One region of the Luteibacter sp. 621 genome, then DNA from elsewhere that is predicted to be linked to it. Evidence: predicted binding sites of a transcription regulator. Region 1 holds the regulator's gene; the other holds the start of a gene.
The links. Region 1 encodes HrcA, which represses chaperone genes, less so after heat shock. Its sites were predicted from a motif close to TTNGCACTCNNNNNNNNNGAGTGCNAA; they were not measured.
Positions count from the first base shown of each region.

Region 2: a site for HrcA is predicted at 2,136-2,162, ahead of groES (co-chaperone GroES). Genes of this name have one in related genera too.

Region 1 is NZ_JBNDKI010000004.1:20,233-37,467, forward strand. Features, by position in the region: gene ABIE56_RS06245 (roadblock/LC7 domain-containing protein) at 1-136, shown strand, start outside; gene ABIE56_RS06250 (hypothetical protein) at 188-553, shown strand; gene greA (transcription elongation factor GreA) at 661-1,143, opposite strand; gene carB (carbamoyl-phosphate synthase large subunit) at 1,140-4,367, opposite strand; gene carA (glutamine-hydrolyzing carbamoyl-phosphate synthase small subunit) at 4,419-5,558, opposite strand; gene ABIE56_RS06270 (2OG-Fe(II) oxygenase) at 5,778-6,461, shown strand; gene ABIE56_RS06275 (sodium:calcium antiporter) at 6,560-7,567, opposite strand; yybP-ykoY riboswitch at 7,573-7,785, opposite strand; gene dapB (4-hydroxy-tetrahydrodipicolinate reductase) at 7,819-8,613, opposite strand; gene dnaJ (molecular chaperone DnaJ) at 8,610-9,737, opposite strand; gene dnaK (molecular chaperone DnaK) at 9,867-11,792, opposite strand; gene grpE (nucleotide exchange factor GrpE) at 11,923-12,450, opposite strand; gene hrcA (heat-inducible transcriptional repressor HrcA) at 12,533-13,591, opposite strand; gene recN (DNA repair protein RecN) at 13,725-15,395, shown strand; gene ABIE56_RS06310 (response regulator) at 15,456-16,085, opposite strand; gene ABIE56_RS06315 (MASE1 domain-containing sensor histidine kinase) at 16,176-17,235, shown strand, end outside.
Region 2 is NZ_JBNDKI010000002.1:194,144-198,752, reverse strand. Features, by position in the region: gene ABIE56_RS03070 (protein-disulfide reductase DsbD family protein) at 1-1,953, opposite strand, end outside; gene groES (co-chaperone GroES) at 2,211-2,504, shown strand; gene groL (chaperonin GroEL) at 2,565-4,208, shown strand; gene ABIE56_RS03055 (hypothetical protein) at 4,316-4,609, opposite strand, start outside.

The DNA of each region.
Region 1 (17,235 bases):
CCAGCTGATCGCCATGCGCGGGGAGCGCAACGATTATGTGCTGGCCGTACTTGCCCGCCCGGACCTGCTGCTGGGCAACAGCCTTTGGGCACTGCGCGAATGCGCGGCCCAGATCATCGCCGCGCTCAAACCCTGAGCACGCGGCCGCTCCACACCACGCTACGCACTTCAAACAAGGGGAACCACCATGGCTACGCTCAACGAATCGCTCGATAACCTGATGACCACCGATGGCGCGATCTGCGCCGCGCTGGTGGATGCAAACAGCGGCATGTGCCTGGGCACCGCCGGCAACGCCGCCTCGTTCGACCTGGATATTGCCGCCGCGGGAAACACCGAGGTGGTGCGCTCGAAGCTGAAGACGATGTCGGCGCTGGGCATCAAGGAATCCATCGAGGATATCCTGATCACGCTGGGCAGCCAGTACCACATCATCAACCCGGTGACCCAGCACAGCGGCCTGTTCTTCTACGTGGTGCTCGATCGCGCCAAGTCGAACCTGGCGCTGGCGCGCCGTCGTACGGCGGATGTGTCGACTGCGCTGGCGATCTGACATACCCCGCCTGTAGGAGCGCGCTTGCGCGCGATGGGTGCTTGCGGCAAGACCTTTCGCGCGCAAGCGCTCCTACAACTAAAAAAGGGCCCCGCGGGGCCCTTTTTTTACTTGTAACGAACGCCTTTTATCTCGTACGTCTTCGTGCCGTTAGGGGCGACGAAATCGAACTCATCGCCTTCGTTCTTGCCGATCAGCGCACGCGCGATCGGAGAGCTCACGGCAATCAGGTTCTTCTTGATGTCCGCCTCCAGGTCACCCACGATCTGGTAGGTCACTTCCGCCTCGGAATCCAGATCGACCAGATCGACGATGGCACCGAACACGATGCGCGGCGCAACGGCCAGGCGCTCGGTATCGATGATCTCGGAGTTCGACAGCGCCGCCTCGAGCTCGTTGATGCGACCTTCGTTGAAGCCGTGCATTTCGCGCGCGGCGTGGTACTCCGCGTTTTCCTTCAGGTCGCCATGCGCCCGGGCCTCGGCCACGGCCGCGACGATCTCCGGGCGCTTCACGCGCTTCAGGTACTCCAGCTCATCGCGCAGGCGATCGGCGCCCACCGCAGTCATGGGAGGACGGGTTGCGCTCATGCCTTCAGCTCCTTGTGCAGATCCTGCAGGCTGTTGACTTCCGGCTCCGCATGGAAATCAAGCGAGTGCACCAGGGCACGCGCGCCTGCAACAGTCGTGGAATACGTGACGCGCTGCTGCAGCGCTTCGCGGCGGATCGAGAACGAATCGGAAATGGCCTGCTTGCCTTCCGTGGTGTTGACGATATAGACCACTTCGCCGTTCTTGATCAGATCGACGATGTGCGGGCGGCCTTCGAGCACCTTGTTGATGCGCTCGGCGGCGACGCCGTTATCCTGCAGGAACTTCGCGGTACCCGAGGTAGCCACCACGGTGTAACCGCGCTGGGCTACTTCCCGGGCGATCGGCAGCAGGCGGTCCTTATCGGCATCGCGCACCGACATGAACACCTTGCCCTTCGGCGGCGCCTTGATGCCGGCGGCCTCGTGACCACGCGCGAACGCGGCGCCGAACGTACGGCCCACGCCCATCACTTCGCCGGTGGACTTCATCTCGGGGCCGAGGATCGGATCCACGTTCTGGAACTTCAGGAACGGGAAGATCGCTTCCTTGACCGCGTAGTACGACGGGATGATTTCCTTCGTGGTGCCCTGCTTTTCCAAGGAGATGCCGGCCATGGCGCGCGCGGCGATCTTGGCCAGCGACATGCCGGTGGCCTTGCACACGAACGGTACGGTGCGCGAGGCGCGCGGGTTCACTTCCAGGATGAAAACGTCATCGCCCTGGATGGCGAACTGCGTATTCATCAGGCCGACGACCTTCAATTCACGGGCCATCACCTTCACCTGGCGGCGCATTTCATCCTGCACCTCCTGGGTCAGCGAATACGGCGGCAGCGAGCACGACGAATCGCCCGAGTGCACGCCGGCTTCCTCGATGTGCTCCATGATGCCGCCGATAAGGACGTTGCCCTCGGCATCGGCCACGATATCCACGTCCACCTCGACGGCGTGGTCGAGGAAGCGATCAAGCAGCACCGGCGATTCGTTCGACACCTGCACGGCCTCGCGCATGTAGCGCGTGAGATCCGCGTCGGCGTAGACGATTTCCATGGCGCGGCCTCCGAGCACGTAGCTCGGGCGCACCACCAGCGGGTAGCCGATCTCGCGGGCCAGGGCCAGCGCTTCGTCGGCGTTGCGCGCGGTGCGGTTCGGCGGCTGCTTCAGTTCCAGCTTTTGGATCATCTTCTGGAAGCGCTCGCGATCTTCCGCCAGGTCGATCGAATCGGCGCTGGTGCCGATGACCGGCACGCCAGCCGCTTCAAGCGCACGCGCCAGCTTCAGCGGGGTCTGGCCGCCGTACTGCACGATCACGCCCTTGGGCTTTTCCAGGTCCACGATTTCGAGCACGTCTTCCAGCGTCAGCGGCTCGAAGTACAGGCGATCGGAGGTGTCGTAATCGGTGGAGACGGTTTCCGGGTTGCAGTTGACCATGATGGTTTCGAAACCATCCTCGCGCAGGGCGAGCGCGGCGTGCACGCAGCAGTAGTCGAACTCAATACCCTGGCCAATGCGGTTCGGGCCACCGCCCAGGACAATGATCTTGTCCTTGTTGGTCGGGTTGGCTTCGCACTCTTCCTCGTACGTGCTGTACATGTACGCGGTGGTGGTGGCGAACTCGGCCGCGCAGCTATCCACGCGCTTGTACACCGGGCGCACGCCCAGGGTGCGGCGCAGGTGACGCAGTGCGTTTTCGTCGGTGCCGACCAGCTCGGCCAGGCGTGCATCGGCAAAGCCCATGCGCTTGAGCTCACGCATGCGCGGCTCATCCAGTGCGGTAAGGCCCTGGCGCTGCACTTCGCCTTCGGTGATCACGATGTCTTCGAACGCGGCGAGGAACCACGGATCGATGCGGGTCAGGTCGTGCACTTCTTCCAGCGACAGGCCGGCGCGGAACGCATCGGCCACGTGGAACACGCGATCGGGGCGCGGTTCGCGCAGCTCGCGCTTGAGCGTCTGGAAGCCGTCTTCGCTACCGATATCCAGGCCGGTCGGGTTCAGGCCGGTCTTGCCGATCTCGAGGCCACGCAGGGCCTTCTGCATCGATTCGTGGAACGTACGGCCCATGGCCATCACCTCGCCCACCGACTTCATCTGGGTGGTGAGGCGGGCATCGGCGGCCGGGAACTTCTCGAACGCGAAGCGCGGGATCTTGGTGACGACGTAATCGATGCTCGGCTCGAACGACGCCGGGGTGAGGCCACCGGTGATGTCGTTCTTGAGTTCATCGAGCGTGTAGCCCACGGCGAGCTTGGCCGCGACCTTGGCGATCGGGAAGCCGGTGGCCTTGGAGGCCAGCGCCGACGAACGCGACACGCGCGGGTTCATTTCGATAACGACCACGCGGCCATCTTCGGCGTTGATACCGAACTGCACGTTGGAGCCGCCCGTATCCACGCCGATCTTGCGCAGCACGGCGATGGAGGCGTTGCGCAGGCGCTGGTATTCCTTGTCGGTCAGCGTCTGGGCCGGGGCCACGGTGATCGAATCACCGGTGTGCACGCCCATCGGGTCGAAGTTTTCGATCGAGCACACGATGATGCAGTTATCCGCGGTGTCGCGGACCACTTCCATCTCGAATTCCTTCCAGCCCAGCACCGATTCTTCCACCAGCACTTCGTGCGTGGGCGAAAGCTCGAGGCCGCGGCCGACGATCTCGACGAACTCTTCCTTGTTGTAGGCGATACCGCCGCCCGAACCACCCAGCGTGAAGCTCGGGCGGATGATGGTCGGGAAGCCCACCGTCTGCTGGATTTCCAGCGCCTGCTCCATGGAGCGGGCCACGGCGGCCTTGGGGCATTCCAGGCCGATATCGGCCATGGCCTTGCGGAACAGGTCGCGATCCTCCGCCATGCGGATGGCATCGCGCGATGCACCGATCAGCTCGACGCCGTAGCGCTCGAGCACGCCGTTATCGGCCAGGTCGAGGGCGCAGTTCAGGCCGGTCTGGCCGCCCATCGTGGGCAGCACCGCATCCGGGCGCTCCTTGGCGATGATGCGCTCGACGGTCTGCCAGTTGATCGGCTCGATGTACACGGCATCGGCCGTATCCGGATCGGTCATGATCGTCGCCGGGTTCGAATTGACCAGGACGACGCGGTACCCCTCTTCCTTCAGGGCCTTGCAGGCCTGGGCGCCGGAGTAATCGAACTCACAGGCCTGGCCGATGACGATCGGGCCGGCGCCGATGATGAGGATGGTCTTTAGGTCGGTGCGCTTTGGCATGGTTTTTCTCGCGAATCGAAGGCTGGATGGAAGGTGTGGGCGCGCGGCGTGTTACGCCTGCTTCGCCTTGTGCGCTTCCATCGCGGCAATGAACGTATCGAACAGGTAGCCGACGTCTTCCGGGCCCGGGCTCGCCTCAGGGTGACCCTGGAAGCAGAACGCCGGACGATCGGTCAGGGCGAAGCCCTGCAGCGAGCCGTCGAACAGCGAGGTATGAGTGACACGCACGTTGGCCGGCAGCGTCGCCGGATCCACGGCAAACCCGTGGTTCTGCGAGCTGATCAGCACACGGCCGGTGTCGTGGTCCTTCACCGGGTGGTTCGCGCCGTGGTGGCCGAACTTCATCTTCAGCGTCTTCGCGCCGATGGCCAGCGCCATGATCTGGTGGCCCAGGCAGATGCCGAACACCGGGATCTTCGTGTCGAGGATGGTCTTGGTCGACTCGATCGCGTAATCACAGGCGGCCGGATCACCCGGGCCGTTGGCGAGGAAGATGCCATCCGGGTTCATCGCGAGCACATCGGCCGCGGGCGTCTGCGCCGGCACCACGGTGATATCCACGCCACGGCCGGCGAGCAGGCGCAGGATGTTCTGCTTCACGCCGTAGTCGTAGGCCACCACGCGGAACTTCTTCGGCGCGTTGTAGAACGCCTGCTTGTCGAGGTCGTAAACGCCCTCGTTCCACTGGTAGGTCTTGGTCGTGCTGACCACCTTGGCCAGATCCATGCCGTTAAGGCCCGGGAAGGCCTTCGCCTTCGCCACGGCAGCTTCCACATCGATGGCGTCACCCGCCACGATGCAGCCGTTCAGGGCGCCCTTCTCACGCAGGATGCGCGTAAGGCGGCGGGTATCGATGCCGGCGATGGCCACGACCTTGTGGCGCTCGAGGTAATGGGGCAGCGGTTCCTGGCTGCGCCAGTTGCTGGCCAGGCGCGGTACATCGCGCACGATAAGGCCGGCCGCGTGGACGCGGTCAGCTTCGACGTCGACGTCGTTGGTGCCGGTGTTGCCGATGTGCGGGTACGTCAGGGTGACGATCTGCTGGTTGTACGACGGGTCGGTCAGGATTTCCTGATAACCGGTCATGGCGGTGTTGAACACCACCTCACCAACGGTTTCGCCGCGGGCACCGACCGCGTGGCCGTGAAAAACGCTGCCGTCTTCGAGAGCAAGCAGAGCAGGAGTACGCATGGGATGGCCGCCTTCGGGTGCAGCAAAGCCCGCAAGCCTGCTTTTATAGCGGCTCGTGGGCCTTGGGGATGGGAACGTTTGGGCGGGTAAGAATTGTAGGCGTGAAGAGGCCTTCTGTCCACCGGCTTAGACTGGATGTTTACGTAGGATTACGTGCCGGATCACGCTTCTGGCACGATACAATTGACCTTAGTGGTACCTGACCGAGAATTACCTGCCATGTTGCTCGACCCTGCCCGCCTGGATCGTCCCGATACTGACATCCGGCACGAGCCATTCTCGTTCATGATCGCCCATGGGCAGTTGCCCGATGAAGCCCGCGGCGAGCTCGACCGCGACTTCCCCCAGTACTCCAGTGCCGGCTTCTTCCCGTACGACGCCGCGGATTGCGGCCCGTCGGTGAACGAGCTGGTGGGCCAGATGACCTCACGGGCCTTCTCCGCGGCCATTGGCCGGCACCTGGGCATCGAGGGGCTCGAGACCTACCCCACCCTGGTCACCCTGTGCCGGCACCTGAACCGCCGCCACGGCACCATCCACACCGACAGCAAATCGAAGATCGCCACCGCACTGATCTACCTGAACCCGATGTGGCCCGATACCAGCGATGGCTGCCTGCGCTTCCTGGCGTCCATCGACAATATCGACGACACCGTAGCCCCGGAACTCAAGCCGCTGTACGGCGAGTTCGCCGTGTTCCGCCGCGCCGAGAATTCCTTTCACGGCCACCTGCCCTACGAGGGCGAGCGCCGGGTCATCCAGGTGGCTTGGCTCACCTCGGAAGAGGAAAAGGCCCGCAAGACCAAGCGCGGCAAGTTCTCGCGGGCGTTCAAGAAGATCTTCGGCAAGCTCGACCGCAAGGTTGGCGCCGACCGCGACCGCAGCGCCTCGCACCGGGATTAACCGGCCCGACGGGGCCATCGCGCGCAAGCGCGCTCCTACACGAGACCTGCGCAGGTTCCCGCAGGAGCGCGCTTGCGCGCGATGGGATAGCCGACCGCTCACCCCCTGCCGAAATACCAGGCGACAAACAGCGCAAATACGCCATAGAGCGCCCCGATCGGCATGAGCCAGCGCGCCTCGACGGCACCGCGACGGAACATGGCCCACAGGGCGATCACCGCCACCATGGTGATGACGCCAGCCACGATCAGCGGCGTATCGAACAGCCACGGGGTGGCGAATAGCGCCAGCGAGCTGGGAATGGTGGCCTGGATCATCATCGCCCCGGAGATATTGGCCAGCGCGAGGCGCTCCTTACCCTGGCGCACCCAGATCAGCGCGTTCACGGTTTCAGGCAGCTCCGTCGCCACGGGGCTGAGCACCAGCGCCACCAGATGCGGCGACAGATGGAAGAACTCGCCAAAGGCTTCCAGCTGCCAGACGAAGACGCGCGAGGCGATCGCGATCACGACCAAGGCCAGGCCGGTCTGCAGCAGCACCCACCTCATGGCCGGGTCGGCATCACGGGGGCGGAACGAAAGAGGCTCGAGCTCTTCCTCCTCGGGCGCCGAGCTGTCGTCGCCGATCTCACGCCATACGTACAGGCCGTAGGCCAGCAGGAACAGGACGCCCAGCCACGGCTTCCAGGCGAAGGCGATGAGGCCAAGGCCTACCTTCACGATAAAGATGGCCAGGAACCAGGACTGGTCGCGGGCGAGGCGCTGGTGGTCGACCCGAACCCGGCTATCGCCGCGATTCAGTCGCTTACGGCCGGCATATAAAGCGAAACCTACGACCGCGTAAGCGATGGTGGCCAGCACCAGCGGGCCGCCCAGGGCGGCACCCACGCCGATATCTTTGGCCTCGGGGGTTTTTCCGAACATCACGGCGACAAAGGTCACCGCGCTCTCTGGCAGTGCCGTGCCGAACGCCGCCAGCACCGTGCCGGTGGCGGTGGCACCCAGGTTGAGCTTGCGCCCGAACCATTCGACGCCGTTGACGAAGTATTCGCAGGTGAAATAAATGGCCCCGGCGGATACCAGGAACAGAAAGGTGGTCAGCAGCATGGATTAGCAACAGGCCGGGCGAGCGCACGAAAACCGATGGCACAACGACACCGCTCGCCCGGCCGGGTGAGCATGTCGATGGCCAAAGGTCTCGCCGGGCCGGCAGCGTGCTCTCCACACGCTACTGCCGTTCGCGCCATGGGGTCTTGCGACCACCAAGTCTGTTGACGCGAACTCCTCAGGGGGAACGAGGATGGCTACTCCCCAATGACATCGGCGCGGATGTTAACACGGTTTCGAGAACCGCGCGGTCAGACCTTGGCGGCGATGACGTCTTCAATGGCCCAGGTGCCAGGCGCACGGCCGGCGATCCAGGCGCCCGCTTCCAGGGCGCCGCGGGCGAAGATGCTGCGATCGGTGGCACGGTGGCCCAGCTCGATGCGCTCGCCCTGCCCCATGATCAGGGCCTGGTGCTCGCCGACGATATCGCCACCGCGAACCACGGCAAAGCCAATGGTGCCCAGTTCGCGGGCGCCGGGACGCCCCTCGCGGGCGTACACCGCCACATCCTCGAGCTTTACATCGCGGCCGGCCGCCGCCGCGTGGCCCAGCGCCAGCGCCGTACCCGACGGCGCATCTTCCTTGCGGTTGTGGTGGGCCTCGACAATATCGATGTCCCAACCCGGAAGGGCGGCCGAGGCCTCCCGCAGAAGACGCGTAAGCACGGCCACACCGAGACTGAAGTTGGCGGCGCGCAGTACGGCGATACGCTCGGCGGCATGGGCGAGCCGATGCTCCATCGCGGCATCGAGCCCGGTGGTGCCCGTCACCAGCGCGGCACCGGTGGCCTCGCACACATCCAGCGCGGCGGCGAGCCCTTCGGGACCGCTGAAGTCGATGACGACATCCACGCCACTGGGCTCATCCCAGCCGGTGAAGCGCAGCGCCGAGACATCGCCATAGGCGGCCTTGCCCAGCCGTGCCGATTGCGCCGAAACCACCGCGCGAACGAGCTCAAAACGTTCGTCATCGCGCACGAGGTTGAGCAGCGCGAGACCCATGCGGCCAGAGGCGCCGCTGATGGCAAGACGAACGGGGCGGGTCATGAGGTGACCCTGGACCAGAAGTCCTTCACGCCATCCATGAAGCTGTTGGAGCGCGGCGTGTGCTTGGCAGCGTCTTCGCCCACGAACGTCGCTTCCAGCTGCTGCAGGATCTCGCGCTGTTCCTTGGTCAGGCGTACCGGCGTTTCGACCACCACGGTGCAGATGAGGTCGCCCGTGCGGCCACCACGAACCGATTTGACGCCACGACCGCGCAGGCGGATCTGCTGGCCCGTCTGCGTTTCCGGCGGAACGTTTACCGCGACTTCGCCATCCAGCGTCGGCACCATGAGCTCGGTACCGAGTACCGCCTGGGCGAAACGGATGGGCATCTCGCAGTGGAGATCCGAACCATCGCGCTGGAAGATCTTGTGCTCGCGCACGCGCACTTCGACGTACAGGTCACCCGCAGGCGAGCCCGCCGGGCCGGCTTCACCCTGGCCCGTGAGGCGAATGCGGTCGCCATTGTCGACGCCTGCGGGGATCTGCACCGACAGCGTGCGCTCTTCCTCGAGGCGACCCTCGCCGTGGCACTTCTTGCAGGGCTTGTCGATCTTCTGGCCCGAGCCGTGGCACGTGGGGCATGCCTGCTGGATGGAGAAGATGCCGTTCTGCATGCGCACGCGGCCGTGGCCAGCGCAGGTGGAACAGGTGGAAACCTTGCCGTCTTCCGAACCGGTGCCGTTGCAGTGGTGGCAATTGACCTGGGTGGGGATCTCGATTTTCTTCTCGACGCCGAATACGGCTTCTTCGAGATCGAGCTCCATGATGTAGCGCAGGTCGGCACCACGGCGTGCGCGCTGGCGACCACCGCCGCCACCGCCGAAGATGTCGCCAAAAATATCGCCGAAGATATCGCCGACGTCGCCGAAACCGGCGCCGCCACGACCGAAGCCACCGCCCTCGAAGGCGGCGTGACCGTACTGATCGTACGCCGAGCGCTTTTGCGCATCAGAGAGTACGTCGTAGGCCTCTTTGGCTTCCTTGAATTTGTCGATCGCCTCCGGATCATCCGGATTGCGGTCAGGGTGGTACTTCATCGCGACGCGACGAAAAGTCTTTTTCAGATCGCCTTCGGTGACGGTACGTTCCACACCGAGGATTTCGTAGTAGTCGCGCTTGCTCATGTGCCGCTTTGCTTTCCCTTGGACGGACAAACGCGCCGAAGGCTTTCGCCCCGGCGCGGTCGCGTCATTGATACGTCTGACAAGTGGCGCGGAAAACTATCCGCGCCACTGATCCCACCACGAGGACGATTACTTCTTGTCGTCCTTGACTTCGGTGAACTCGGCGTCGACCACGTCATCGGGCTGGGCCGAACCGCCGCCCGGAGCCGACTGCTGCGCGGTATCCGACGCGCCACCCGACTGGGCGGCGGCGTACAGGGACTGCGCGACCTGCTCGAGGTTGGCGATCTTCGACTCGATGGCCGACTTGTCATCGCTATCCTTGGCCTTCTCCAGTTCGGACACCGCGCCATCGATGCTGGCGAGCTGCTCGGCCGGGATCTTGCCGCCGTGCTCCTTCAGCTGCGAGCGGGTCTGGTGGACCAGCTGATCAGCCTTGTTACGGACCTGGACCAGGTCGTGGAACTTCTTGTCTTCTTCGCGATTGGCCTCGGCATCGGCCACCATGCGCTGGATCTCGTCCTCGGACAGGCCCGAGCCTGCCTTGATCTCGATCTTCTGTTCCTTGCCGGTGTCCTTGTCCTTGGCCGACACGTGCAGGATGCCGTTGGCATCGATATCGAAGGTGACTTCGATCTGCGGGGTGCCGCGCGGTGCCGAACGGATGCCGGACAGATCGAACTTGCCCAGCGACTTGTTGGCGTTGGCGCGCTCACGCTCGCCCTGCAGCACGTGCACGGTCACCGCGGTCTGGTTGTCGTCGGCGGTGGAGAAGGTCTGCGAGGCCTTGGTCGGTACCGTGGTGTTCTTCTCGATGAGCTTGGTCATGACGCCGCCCATCGTTTCGATACCCAGCGAAAGCGGGGTGACGTCGAGCAGCAGCACGTCCTTCACGGTACCGCCCAGCACGCCACCCTGGATGGCAGCGCCAACGGCGACGGCCTCATCCGGGTTCACGTCCTTGCGTGCTTCCTTGCCGAAGAAGTCCTTCACGGCTTCCTGGACCTTGGGCATGCGGGTCTGGCCACCGACGAGGATGACCTCGTTGATATCCGAAACGCGCAGGCCGGCATCGTTCAGCGCGGTGCGGCACGGCTCGATGGTGCCCTTGACCAGGTCTTCCACCAGCGACTCGAGCTTGGCGCGGGTCAGCTTGATGTTCAGGTGCTTCGGGCCCGAGGCATCAGCCGTGACGTACGGCAGGTTCACGTCGGTCTGGTGGGCCGACGAGAGTTCGATCTTGGCGCGCTCAGCGGCATCCTTAAGACGCTGCAGGGCGAGCTGATCCTGGCGCAGGTCAATGCCCTGCTCCTTCTTGAACTCTTCCACGAGGTAATCGATGACGCGGTTATCGAAATCTTCGCCGCCGAGGAAGGTGTTGCCGTTGGTGGCGAGCACTTCGAACTGCTTCTCGCCATCGACGTTGGCGATTTCGATGATCGACACGTCGAACGTGCCGCCGCCCAGATCGTACACGGCGATCTTGCGGTCGGCCGTGCCGGTCTTGTCCAGGCCGTAGGCCAGGGCAGCCGCGGTCGGCTCGTTGATGATGCGCTTGACGTCAAGGCCGGCGATCTTGCCTGCATCCTTGGTGGCCTGGCGCTGGCTGTCGTTGAAGTACGCCGGCACGGTGATGACCGCTTCGGTGACCGACTCACCCAGGAAATCCTCGGCGGTCTTCTTCATCTTCATCAGCACCTTCGAGGAGATTTCCTGCGGCGCCATCTTCTTGCCATCGGCGGTCTGCACCCAGGCGTCGCCGTTATCGTGCGCGACGATGCCGTAGGGGACCAGCTTGATGTCCTTCTGCACTTCCGCGTCCGTGAACTTGCGGCCGATAAGGCGCTTCACGGCGTAGAAGGTGTTCTTGGCGTTGGTGACGGCCTGGCGCTTGGCCGGCGCACCAACGAGTACTTCGTTGTCCTTGGTGAACGCGACGATGGACGGCGTGGTGCGGTCGCCCTCAGAGTTCTCGATGACGCGCGCCGTGGTGCCCTCCATCACAGCAACGCAGCTGTTGGTGGTACCGAGGTCGATGCCGATGATCTTGGCCATAAAAGTTGCTCCGAATTTCAATGCGGCCCCCGCGGCCGCGACTGGTTTGGAAATGGGGGACGTGCCCCATCGATTCAATACGTGGTGAGACTCCCCGGCGGGCCGGAAACGGCGCCGCGCGGGGCTTTGTTCAGTTGTCCTTGACGACCGCGACCAGCGCCGGGCGCAGCAGGCGGTCGTTCAGCACAAAGCCCTTCTGGACCACGGCCACCACGGTGTTCGGCGCGTGCTCGGCCGAATCGACCGCGCTGATCGCCTGGTGGTGTTCCGGGTTGAACGGCTGGTGCAACGGATCGACCAGGACCAGGCCGTTCGACGAGGTGACCTTTTCCAGCTGCTTCAGGGTCAGCTCAAGGCCCTCGCGGAGGGTCTTCGCATCGGCGTTTTCATTGGCGAGGCCCAGGGCCACGCTGTCGTACACCGGCAGCAGGTCGCCCAGCAGCTTCTCGTTGGCGAAACGGCGCGCCTGCTCCAGGTCGCGCTGCAGGCGGCGGCGCTGGTTTTCGATCTCCGCCCGCTCGCGCAGCACGGTCTCGCGCGCGCTGGCCAGTTCGGCCTCGACAACCGCCAGCTTGGCGGCCAGGGCGTCGAAATCGGCGTTGACGCTGTTATCGCCGTCCTGCGCCGGATCCGTCGCGTGGGGATCGTGGTTCTGCATGTTTACTCCAAATGTAAGCCTACGGCCCCCGTGAAGGGGCCGGACATTCGCGGGGATTACTAAACCCGCCTCCCGTGGCGGTTTATGAGGTCGCCACGGCGCGATTCAAGGCATCGCTGAGCAATCCGGCGGTGGCTTGTACCACCGGGATCACCCGCTCATATGCCATACGCGTCGGTCCAATAACTCCGATCGCGCCGAGCATGCGCCCGCTGGTTCCGTAGGTGGCCGTCACGATGCTGCAGCCATCCAGGGCCGAAAAGCCCGATTCCTCGCCGATAAACAACCGCACGCCAGGCGCCTTGACGCAATTTTCCATCAACTGCAGCAGCTCACGCTTTTGCTGGAAGGCATCAAACAGGTCGCGCAGGCGGTCGATATCGGCCAGCTCGGAATAACCCATCAGGTTGGTCTGGCCGCTCACCAGCACATCGTCGGTATCTTCATCGCCGAACGAGGCCGTGGCCAGTTCCACCGCGCTGGCCAGCAGGCGGTTGAGCTCGCCCCCGGCTTCACGCAGTTCCGCGGCCAGGTGGGCGCGGATATCCGCCAGCCGGAACCCGGCGAAATGGGCATTAAGATAGTTAGCGGCCTGCTCCAGCTCCCGGCCATCGATAGGCCGGGAAAGCTGCACCACGCGGTTTTGCACCTGGTTATCCGAGAACACCAGGATCACCAGAACCCGGGCATCAGGCAGGTTCACGAAATCGATATGGCGCAAGGGGAAATCGCCCTGGCGCGGCACGGTGACCACCCCCGCGAAGTGGGTCATGGCCGAAAGCAGGTGGGAAACGTTGCCCAGCAGGTCGCGCGTGGTCGTCTGGTGGCCCGGCAGGCCGCCCTGCAGGCGAGCCATGTCATCGCGCGGCAGCGGCTTCAGCTCCAGCAGGCTATCGACGAACAGGCGCAGGCCACGCGGTGTAGGGATACGCCCCGCCGAGGTGTGGGGCGAAGCGACGAGCCCGGCTTCTTCCAGGTCCGCCATGATGTTGCGGATGGTGGCCGGGCTGACTTCCAGGCCAGAGGACTTCGCCAGGGTGCGTGAGCCGACGGGCTCGCCGTCGGACAGGTACTGGGAAATCAGGGTACGCAACAGCCGCCGCGCGCGAGCATCGATATCTTGGCCAGAGAACGGGTTCATGCGCGTGGTGGGCTAAAGGGTCCGGTAACAGGCGCTATCAATAAGGTCTGCGCGGCTGGCTTGCAAGTCTCGGTTCCTGCGACACGCCTGCCGCTACAATCGGCGTGATTCCATTTCACCCCTTTCGGTGCCCATGCTCACCTCGCTCTACGTCCGCCAGTTTGCCGTCGTTGAAGAAGCCGAAGTGGCCTTTGGCCCCGGGCTTACCGTGGTCAGTGGCGAGACCGGCGCCGGCAAGTCCCTCCTCGTGGACGCCCTGATGCTGCTGGCAGGCGCCCGTGCCGATAGCGGCATGGTGCGCGCCGGCAGCGACCGCGCCGAGCTGGCCGCCGAGTTCGACCTGGCTGGCCTGCCCGAAGCCCTGGGCTGGCTGCGCCAGGAGGAGCTGGACGATGGCGAGACCTGCCAGCTGCGCCGCGTGATCCGCACCGAGGGCAGTTCCAAGGGCTGGATCAACGGCCGCCCGGCCAGCCTGGCGCAGATGTCCGCGCTGGCTGCGCTCATCGTCGAGATCCATGGCCAGCACGAGCACCAGGCTTTGCTCTCGCGCCAGCACCAGATGGCCCTGCTGGATGCCTTCGCCGGCAACGAGGAGGCCCAGGCCCGGGTGCGCGAGCTGGCGAAGGCCTGGCGCGATGCGGTGACCAGGATCCGCACGCTCTCGGGCGGCGACGATCGCGAGCACCAGATCGAACTGCTCGCCCACGAGCTGGAAGAGCTGGACCGCTGGGCCCTGGCCCCTTCCGCGCTGGATGAGCTGGAAGCCCAGCACCGCCGCCTGGCGAATGCCGGCCGCCTGGCCGAAGGCGCCAACGGTGTGGTGGAACTGCTCGATGGTGAAAGCGAGTTCGCCATTGGCCGTGCCCTGCTCCGCGCCCACGCCGAGCTTTCCCGCCTGGCCGAACTGGATGCCACGCTGGCCCCCACGCTGGAGCTGCTCGATAGCGCGCAAATCCAGGTCGGCGAAGCCGTGGATGGCCTGAGCCGTTACGCCCAGGATGTGGAGCTGGACCCCGAACGCCTGGCCGAAGTGGATACCCACCTCACCCATCTGCATGACCTGTCGCGCCGCTATCGCCTGCCGATCGAGGAGCTGACAGCCAAGGCCGAAGAACTGCGCGAGCGCCTTGCCGAGTTGGAAGGTGCCGGCGACGCACTCGAGCGCCTCGCCCGCGAGCGCGACCGCCTGCGCGCCGACTACGACAGCGCGGCCGCTGCGCTATCCAGGGCGCGTACGGAGGCGGCCACTCGGCTGGGTTCATCGGTCGCCGCGTTGATGGGCGAGCTCGGCATGTCCGGCGGCCGCCTTGAAGTGGCGCTGGAGCCAGCCGAAGGCGACGACCCGGATCCGCAGGGCCGCGAGCGATGCGAGCTACTGGTGAGTGCGAACCCCGGCCAGCCGCCGCGCCCGCTGCGCAAGGTGGCTTCCGGTGGCGAACTGGCCCGTATCAGCCTGGCGATCGAAGTGGCCACGCTGGGCAACGACAACATCGGCTGCATGATCTTCGACGAAGTGGATACCGGCATCGGTGGCGCAGTGGCCGAGGTGGTCGGCCAGAAGCTGCGTGCGCTCGGCGAGCGCGTGCAGGTGCTGTGCGTCACCCACCTGCCCCAGGTGGCCGCACAGGGCCATAGCCACCTGCAGGTGGCCAAGGAAAGCGATGGCGAATCCACCCGCACGCGTATCCGCGCACTGGATGCCAGCGGACGGCGCGAGGAAATCTCGCGCATGCTCGGCGGCGTGGAAATCACGAAGGAAACCCGGGCACACGCGAAGAAAATGCTCGATCGCGCACAGGGCTAAAAAGACGCCGGATCGCGTGTAGGAGCGCGCTTGAGCGCTCCTACCGTTTCAGGGCACGGCTCAGGTACGGATCAGCCCGCGCTCCTGCGCCATCCGGTACAGATCCAGTTCGGAACCCGCATTGAGCTTGTTCATCACCGCGGCGCGGTGGATGTAGATCGTCTTCTGGCCGATACCCAGCTCGGCCGCCACCTGTTTGGGTGCACGGCCTGCCGCCAGCAACAGGAACACCTCGCGCTCGCGAGCCGTCAGGCGGCTGAAGGGGTCCAGATCCTGGGTGGAGCGGCTGGAACGGCGCTCGCGCAGATCCGAGCTAAGGTACTGGTCACCCGCAAGCACGGCACGCACGGCAGCCACCAGCTCTTCCGGCGCCACGCCCTTGGTCACATAACCCCGTGCGCCCCGGCGCATGGCCTCAGAAACGTACGGCTCGCCATCGTGCATGCTCAGCACGACGATGCGCATGTTCGGCTCGATACTGCCCAAGTGCTCGATGAGCGGCAGGCCGCTGCCATCGGGCAACGATAGATCGACCGCAACCAGGTCGGGGCGATGCTGGGTGACCGCATCGACCGCTTCATCGGCGTTTTTGGCTTCGGCGACCACATCCAGGTCGGGTTCCAGCTGGATCAGCCGCTTGAAACCTTCACGGACGATGGCGTGGTCATCTACAAGGACGATTCTTGGCATGGGGCAGAATGTAACAGTACTCGCCCGAATGTGCGCATATGCCTGCATTCCGCGTCAGGACGCCACATCGGCCGTGTAACATTCACGCTCATGCGCCTTCGCACCCTCTCCCGCTTCGCCGGCCCCATCATCGCCATCGCCTATGCACTTGCCTGGGTGATGCTGTGGCCGACCGAGCAGCCGTACTGGGTGCTCCCGTTCGGCCTGCGCTTTGGCGCCCTGCTGCTTACCCGCTCACGCGATTGGTTCTGGATCCTGGGCGCGGAGATCGCGGCCAGCGCGTTCTGCGAATGGCGCAGCGGCCTGCCGATCGGCGGTGCCGGCTTCGTGCTGGGCGATACACCCGAGCCGCTGATGGTGGCCGCCTGCCTGTGGCTGCTCCGCCGCGCCCACCTGCACGCCAGCCTGAATACCCCCGAGGACGTGGCGCGCCTGCTGCTATCCGCCATGGTGACCGCCACCGTGGCCACGGCGGGCAACGCGGCCATGATGGCCTCGCTGCACCCCGCCGCACCGGTCGAGATGCTGGGGACGACCTTCGGCAGCGACCTGCTCGGCAATTACCTGGGCGTGCTGCTGGTGGTGCCGGTGATGGTGCTGGTGTTCCGCGAGCGGCCGACGCAAACCGCGCTGGCCGAACTCTTATTAGATGGCCTGCTGGTGATGTTGCCCTCGCTGGCCATCCTGGTGACCCTGGCCGAGTACTCGCCGCAGCCGCAGTTCGCCCGCGTGCTCTCGCTGGCCCCGGTGCTGTTCTTCGCCTTCCGCCACGGCTGGCGAGGTGCGGGCCTGGCCATGCTGATCACCAGCGTGGGGCTGAATGTGACCGAGGACATGATCGGCCGCGGCGCGCCGACGGCGGCTGCCCATCTGTTCCTTGCCGTGGCCGGCACCGGCACGCTCATGCTGGGTGCCGCCACCGATGCCCTCCGCCGCAGCAGCGAGCGCGTGGCCCAGCAGAACACCCACCTGGCCGCGGCCAATCAGCGCCTGGACCAGCTGGCCCGCCAGTTGCGCGATGCCGCCCGCGGCAACCTGCAGGCCGAAGAGAGCCTGCGCCGACACATGGCCTCGGAGTTGCACGATGAGCTGGGCCAGAACCTCACCGCCATCCAGACCCACCTGAAACTGGCCCAGAACCGGCTGGGCA
Region 2 (4,609 bases), on a different contig from region 1:
CAGCACCGGCGTCCCGGCGGCGCGGAGTTCGGCGAGTTTCGCGGGCGAATACGGCACGGAACCGTCCGACGCCACCTGGGCGGTGGTCGGCGCGGGCAACCCATGCACCGTCCATAGAGCGGCCACGGCGCCGATTCCGAGTGCCGCCGTGAACACCCAGGCGACCCGGCCACCACGGCTACGCCCGTACCACCACAGGGCCATGGCCAGCAGCACGCCACCACCCAGCACCAGCGCTGCGGCATCGGCGCCACGCTGCTTGGCCAGCACCCACAGCAGCCAGACGGCCGTGAGATACATGGGGAATGCGAGGGCCTGCTTCAGCGTCTCCATCCACCGGCCCGGGCGGGGCAGCATGCGCGCCACGGCGGGAACGAAGCCCATCAGCAGGAACGGCAGGGCAAGCCCAAGACCCAGCGCCACGAAGATGAGGAACGCCACATAGAGCGGCGCCGCAAACGCGAACGCGATGGCCGAGCCCATGAACGGCGCGGTGCATGGGCTGGCGACCACGACGGCGAGCACGCCGGTGAAAAAGTCGCCGGTGGGGCCCGAGCGCGAGGCCAGGCCGCTGCCGACGTTGCCCAGCGAGCCGCCCACTTCGAACACGCCCGACATGGAAAGGCCGATCGCCAGCATGACGTAAACGAGGGCGCCCACGATGACGGGCTGCTGGAACTGTGCACCCCACTGCAGGCCGTGCCCGGCCGCGCGGATGCCGACCACCACCAGGCCCAGCAGGATGAAGGCCAGCATGACCCCGGCGGTGTACCACAGCGCATGCTTGCGGGCAGCCGCGGGGCTCTCACCACTTTCCAGCACGGTGATCGCCTTCAGCGAGAGCACCGGCAACACGCAAGGCATCAGGTTGAGGATGAGGCCGCCCAGCAAGGCCAGGCCGATGGCGGCGATGAAGCCCACCTTCGCTTCGCCACCCGGCATCAGGTTGGCCGGCGGTGGGGTCGGTGCCACCTCGGCAGGCGCGGCGGTGGCCGGGGCCGATTCGCCGGCGTTGCCCACGGTCACGGCGCCCGAGGCGAGGTCCGCGCTCAGGTGCCGCGTCATCACCGGGTAGCAGATGCCGTTTTCCAGGCAGCCCTGGTAGGCGACATCCAGTTCCACTTTGTTCGAGGCGGCCGCACCATTGAGCGGCACCGGTACTTCCACCTGGTCGAAATAGACGATGGTGTCGCCAAAGTGTTCGTCGTGATGGGCGATGCCACTGGGCCAATCCGGCTCGCCCGCGGTCACGCCTGCCGGCGAAGTCACCTTGATCTCGGTCTTGTCGCGGTAGAGGTAGTAGTCCTTGGGCATCGTCCAGCGCAGGAGCAGGCTCTTGCCGTCCTTCGCCAGAGCTTCGAAGCGAAACGCCTGGTCGGCCGGGAGAGCCTGCGCATCCGTACCCGGGGTGGCGGCCGGAGCGCCGAGCAGCGCAGCGCCATTGCCCTTAGCGGCCGGGGCGGCGGGCGGGGCATCGGTCGGGATGGTCGACGGGGCGCCGATGGCGAGCTTCAGGTGCTCGGTGTTGGGCGGGTAGCAGATCTTCGGCTCCACCTCGTGGCAACCCTGGTACTGCACATCCAGGGCCAGCGTCTTGTTTGCCGCATCAGCCAGGGTGTAAGGCAGGGTGGCCTCGATATCGCCGTGGTAGATCTCCACGTCGCCCAGGTATTCGTCGTGCTTCTTGATGCCATCGGGCAGCGCCGGCTCGCCGAGCTTCACCGCGGCAGCATCGGCTGCCTTGATCTTGATCCGGCCACGGTAGAGGTAATAATCCGGCGCAATGCGCCAGTGCAGCTTCACCACGCCCGGCTGGCTGGGATCGGAGGTCAGGTGGAAAGCCTGGGTGACCGGCAGCAGGTTGTCGTCGTCCTGCGCCAGGGCGGGCAGGGCGAACAGGCTAAGCGTGGCCACGGCGGCCAGGCTCCGGATCAGGCGGGCAAACGACGGCATGGTGGCTCCATGGATCAGGGCGTCGATGATTATGACCGGGTGAGTGCGGATTAGCTTGCAGCCGCGTTGCCACACTTCCGGATTAGCTTTTTTGTACCGCCGGCCCTTGAACGGTTTCGGTACGCCGCCATGTCTGCGCCATCCAAAGCTCTTCCGATTAGGGGCGTGCTTTGGCTAGAATTCTGGCACTCACCCCGGCCAAGTGCTAACGGGGTGGCCATTTTCTTATTCATATCAATCACCTGCTTGGAGTTACCATGAGCAAGCTGCGCCCGTTGCACGATCGCGTCATCGTCAAGCGCCTGGAAGAGGAGCGCGTCTCCGCCGGCGGTATCGTCATTCCGGACAGCGCCACCGAAAAGCCCACCCGCGGCAAGGTCATCGCTGCTGGTAATGGCCGCATCCAGGAAGACGGCAAGGTCCGTCCGATGTCGGTGAAGGAAGGCGATACGGTCCTGTTCGGCAAGTACGCCGGCCAGGAAATCAAGATCGACGGCGAAGAGCTGGTCTTCCTGAAGGAAGACGACATCGTGGCGGTCATCGAAGGCTGAGCTTCGCTCGCCTGACCCCTCGCTCTCCCTTTTCAAACTAAATTCCAAAGGATTTATCCCATGGCATCGAAAGAAGTCCGCTTCGGCGAAGACGTCCGCGCGCGCATGCTGAAGGGTGTCAACACCCTCGCCAACGCCGTCAAGGTCACCCTGGGCCCGAAGGGCCGCAATGTCGTGCTCGAGAAGAGCTTCGGCACCCCGACCGTCACGAAGGACGGTGTCTCGGTCGCCAAGGAAATCGAACTGGCCGACAAGTACGAGAACATCGGCGCCCAGATCGTGAAGGAAGCCGCCTCGAAGACCTCCGACGTGGCCGGTGACGGCACCACGACGGCTACCGTCCTCGCCCAGGCGTTCATCCAGGAAGGCCTCAAGGCCGTGGCCGCCGGCATCAACCCGATGGACCTCAAGCGCGGTATCGACCAGGCCGTCGTGGCCGCCGTCGGCGAGCTGAAGTCCCTCTCCAAGCCCACCGCTGATGACAAGGCCATCGCCCAGGTCGGCACCATCTCGGCCAACTCCGATGCCAACATCGGCGACATCATCGCTACCGCGATGAAGAAGGTCGGCAAGGAAGGCGTGATCACGGTTGAAGAAGGCTCGGGCCTCGAGAACGAGCTCGACGTCGTCGAAGGCATGCAGTTCGATCGCGGCTACCTGTCGCCGTACTTCATCAACAACCAGCAGTCGCAGCAGGTTGAACTGGACGACCCGTTCATCCTCATCCACGACAAGAAGATCTCGAACGTGCGCGAGCTGCTCCCGGCGCTCGAAGCCGTCGCCAAGGCTGGCAAGCCGCTGCTGATCGTGGCTGAAGAAGTGGAAGGCGAAGCCCTCGCCACCCTCGTCGTCAACACCATCCGTGGCATCGTCAAGGTCGCCGCCGTCAAGGCGCCGGGCTTTGGTGATCGTCGCAAGGCCATCCTGGAAGATATCGCCGTCCTCACCAACGGTACGGTCGTCTCCGAGGAAGTGGGCCTGGCTCTGGACAAGGCCACCATCAATGATCTCGGCCGCGCCAAGCGCGTCGTCATCACCAAGGAAAACACCACCATCATCGATGGTGCAGGCGAAGCCGGGCTGATCCAGTCGCGCATCGGCCAGATCAAGGCGCAGATCGAAGAGACCTCTTCGGACTACGACCGCGAGAAGCTGCAGGAGCGCGTGGCCAAGCTGGCTGGCGGCGTGGCCGTCATCAAGGTCGGTGCTGCCACCGAAGTCGAGATGAAGGAAAAGAAGGCCCGCGTCGAAGACGCCCTGCACGCCACGCGTGCGGCCGTTGAAGAAGGCGTGGTCCCGGGCGGCGGCGTCGCCCTGATCCGTGCGCTCAAGGCGCTGGAAGGCCTGAAGGGTGCCAACCAGGACCAGGACCTCGGCATCGCGATCACCCGCCGTACGCTGGAAGCCCCGCTGCGCGCCATCGTCACCAATGCCGGCGAAGAAGCGTCGGTCGTGGTGAACAAGGTGAAGGAAGGCTCGGGTAACTTCGGTTACAACGCTGCCAATGGTGAATTCGGTGACATGATCGCCTTCGGCATCCTGGACCCGACCAAGGTCACCCGCTCGGCCCTGCAGTTCGCTGCCTCGGTCGCCGGCTCGATCATCACCACCGAAGCTGCCGTGACCGAAGTGCCGAAGAAGGACGACGGCGCTGGCCACGGTGCCCCGGGTGGCATGGGCGGCATGGGTGGCATGGACTTCTAAGTCCACGCCTTCCAGGCACCTGCACCAAGAAAAAGGGCCCCGCCAACGCGGGGCCCTTTTTTGTTAATCGAAGGCCTTTGTAGGAGCGCGCTTGCGCGCGATCGGCCTCAGTAAGAAATCGTAGCGGAAGTCGCTGTCGTACTCAGTCCGTAATTGCACTGCGGATTGATGCTGGATGTATCACTACCCTGCCACGGCGGATTCGAAACCCGCGTGTTGTTCCGATCGTACACCTGGATATTGCTGAAAGTGATCGGCCCTCCGGGATACTCGCCACACGTTGAGACGTTGTAGACCTCAAGCACACCACCAAATACCCACGTCAGGTCCGCGTACGGGTTCGTGGTCAAGCTACTTGTCTGGCCGGTGGTGGTATTCCGCGAATCGATCTTCCATGTCGA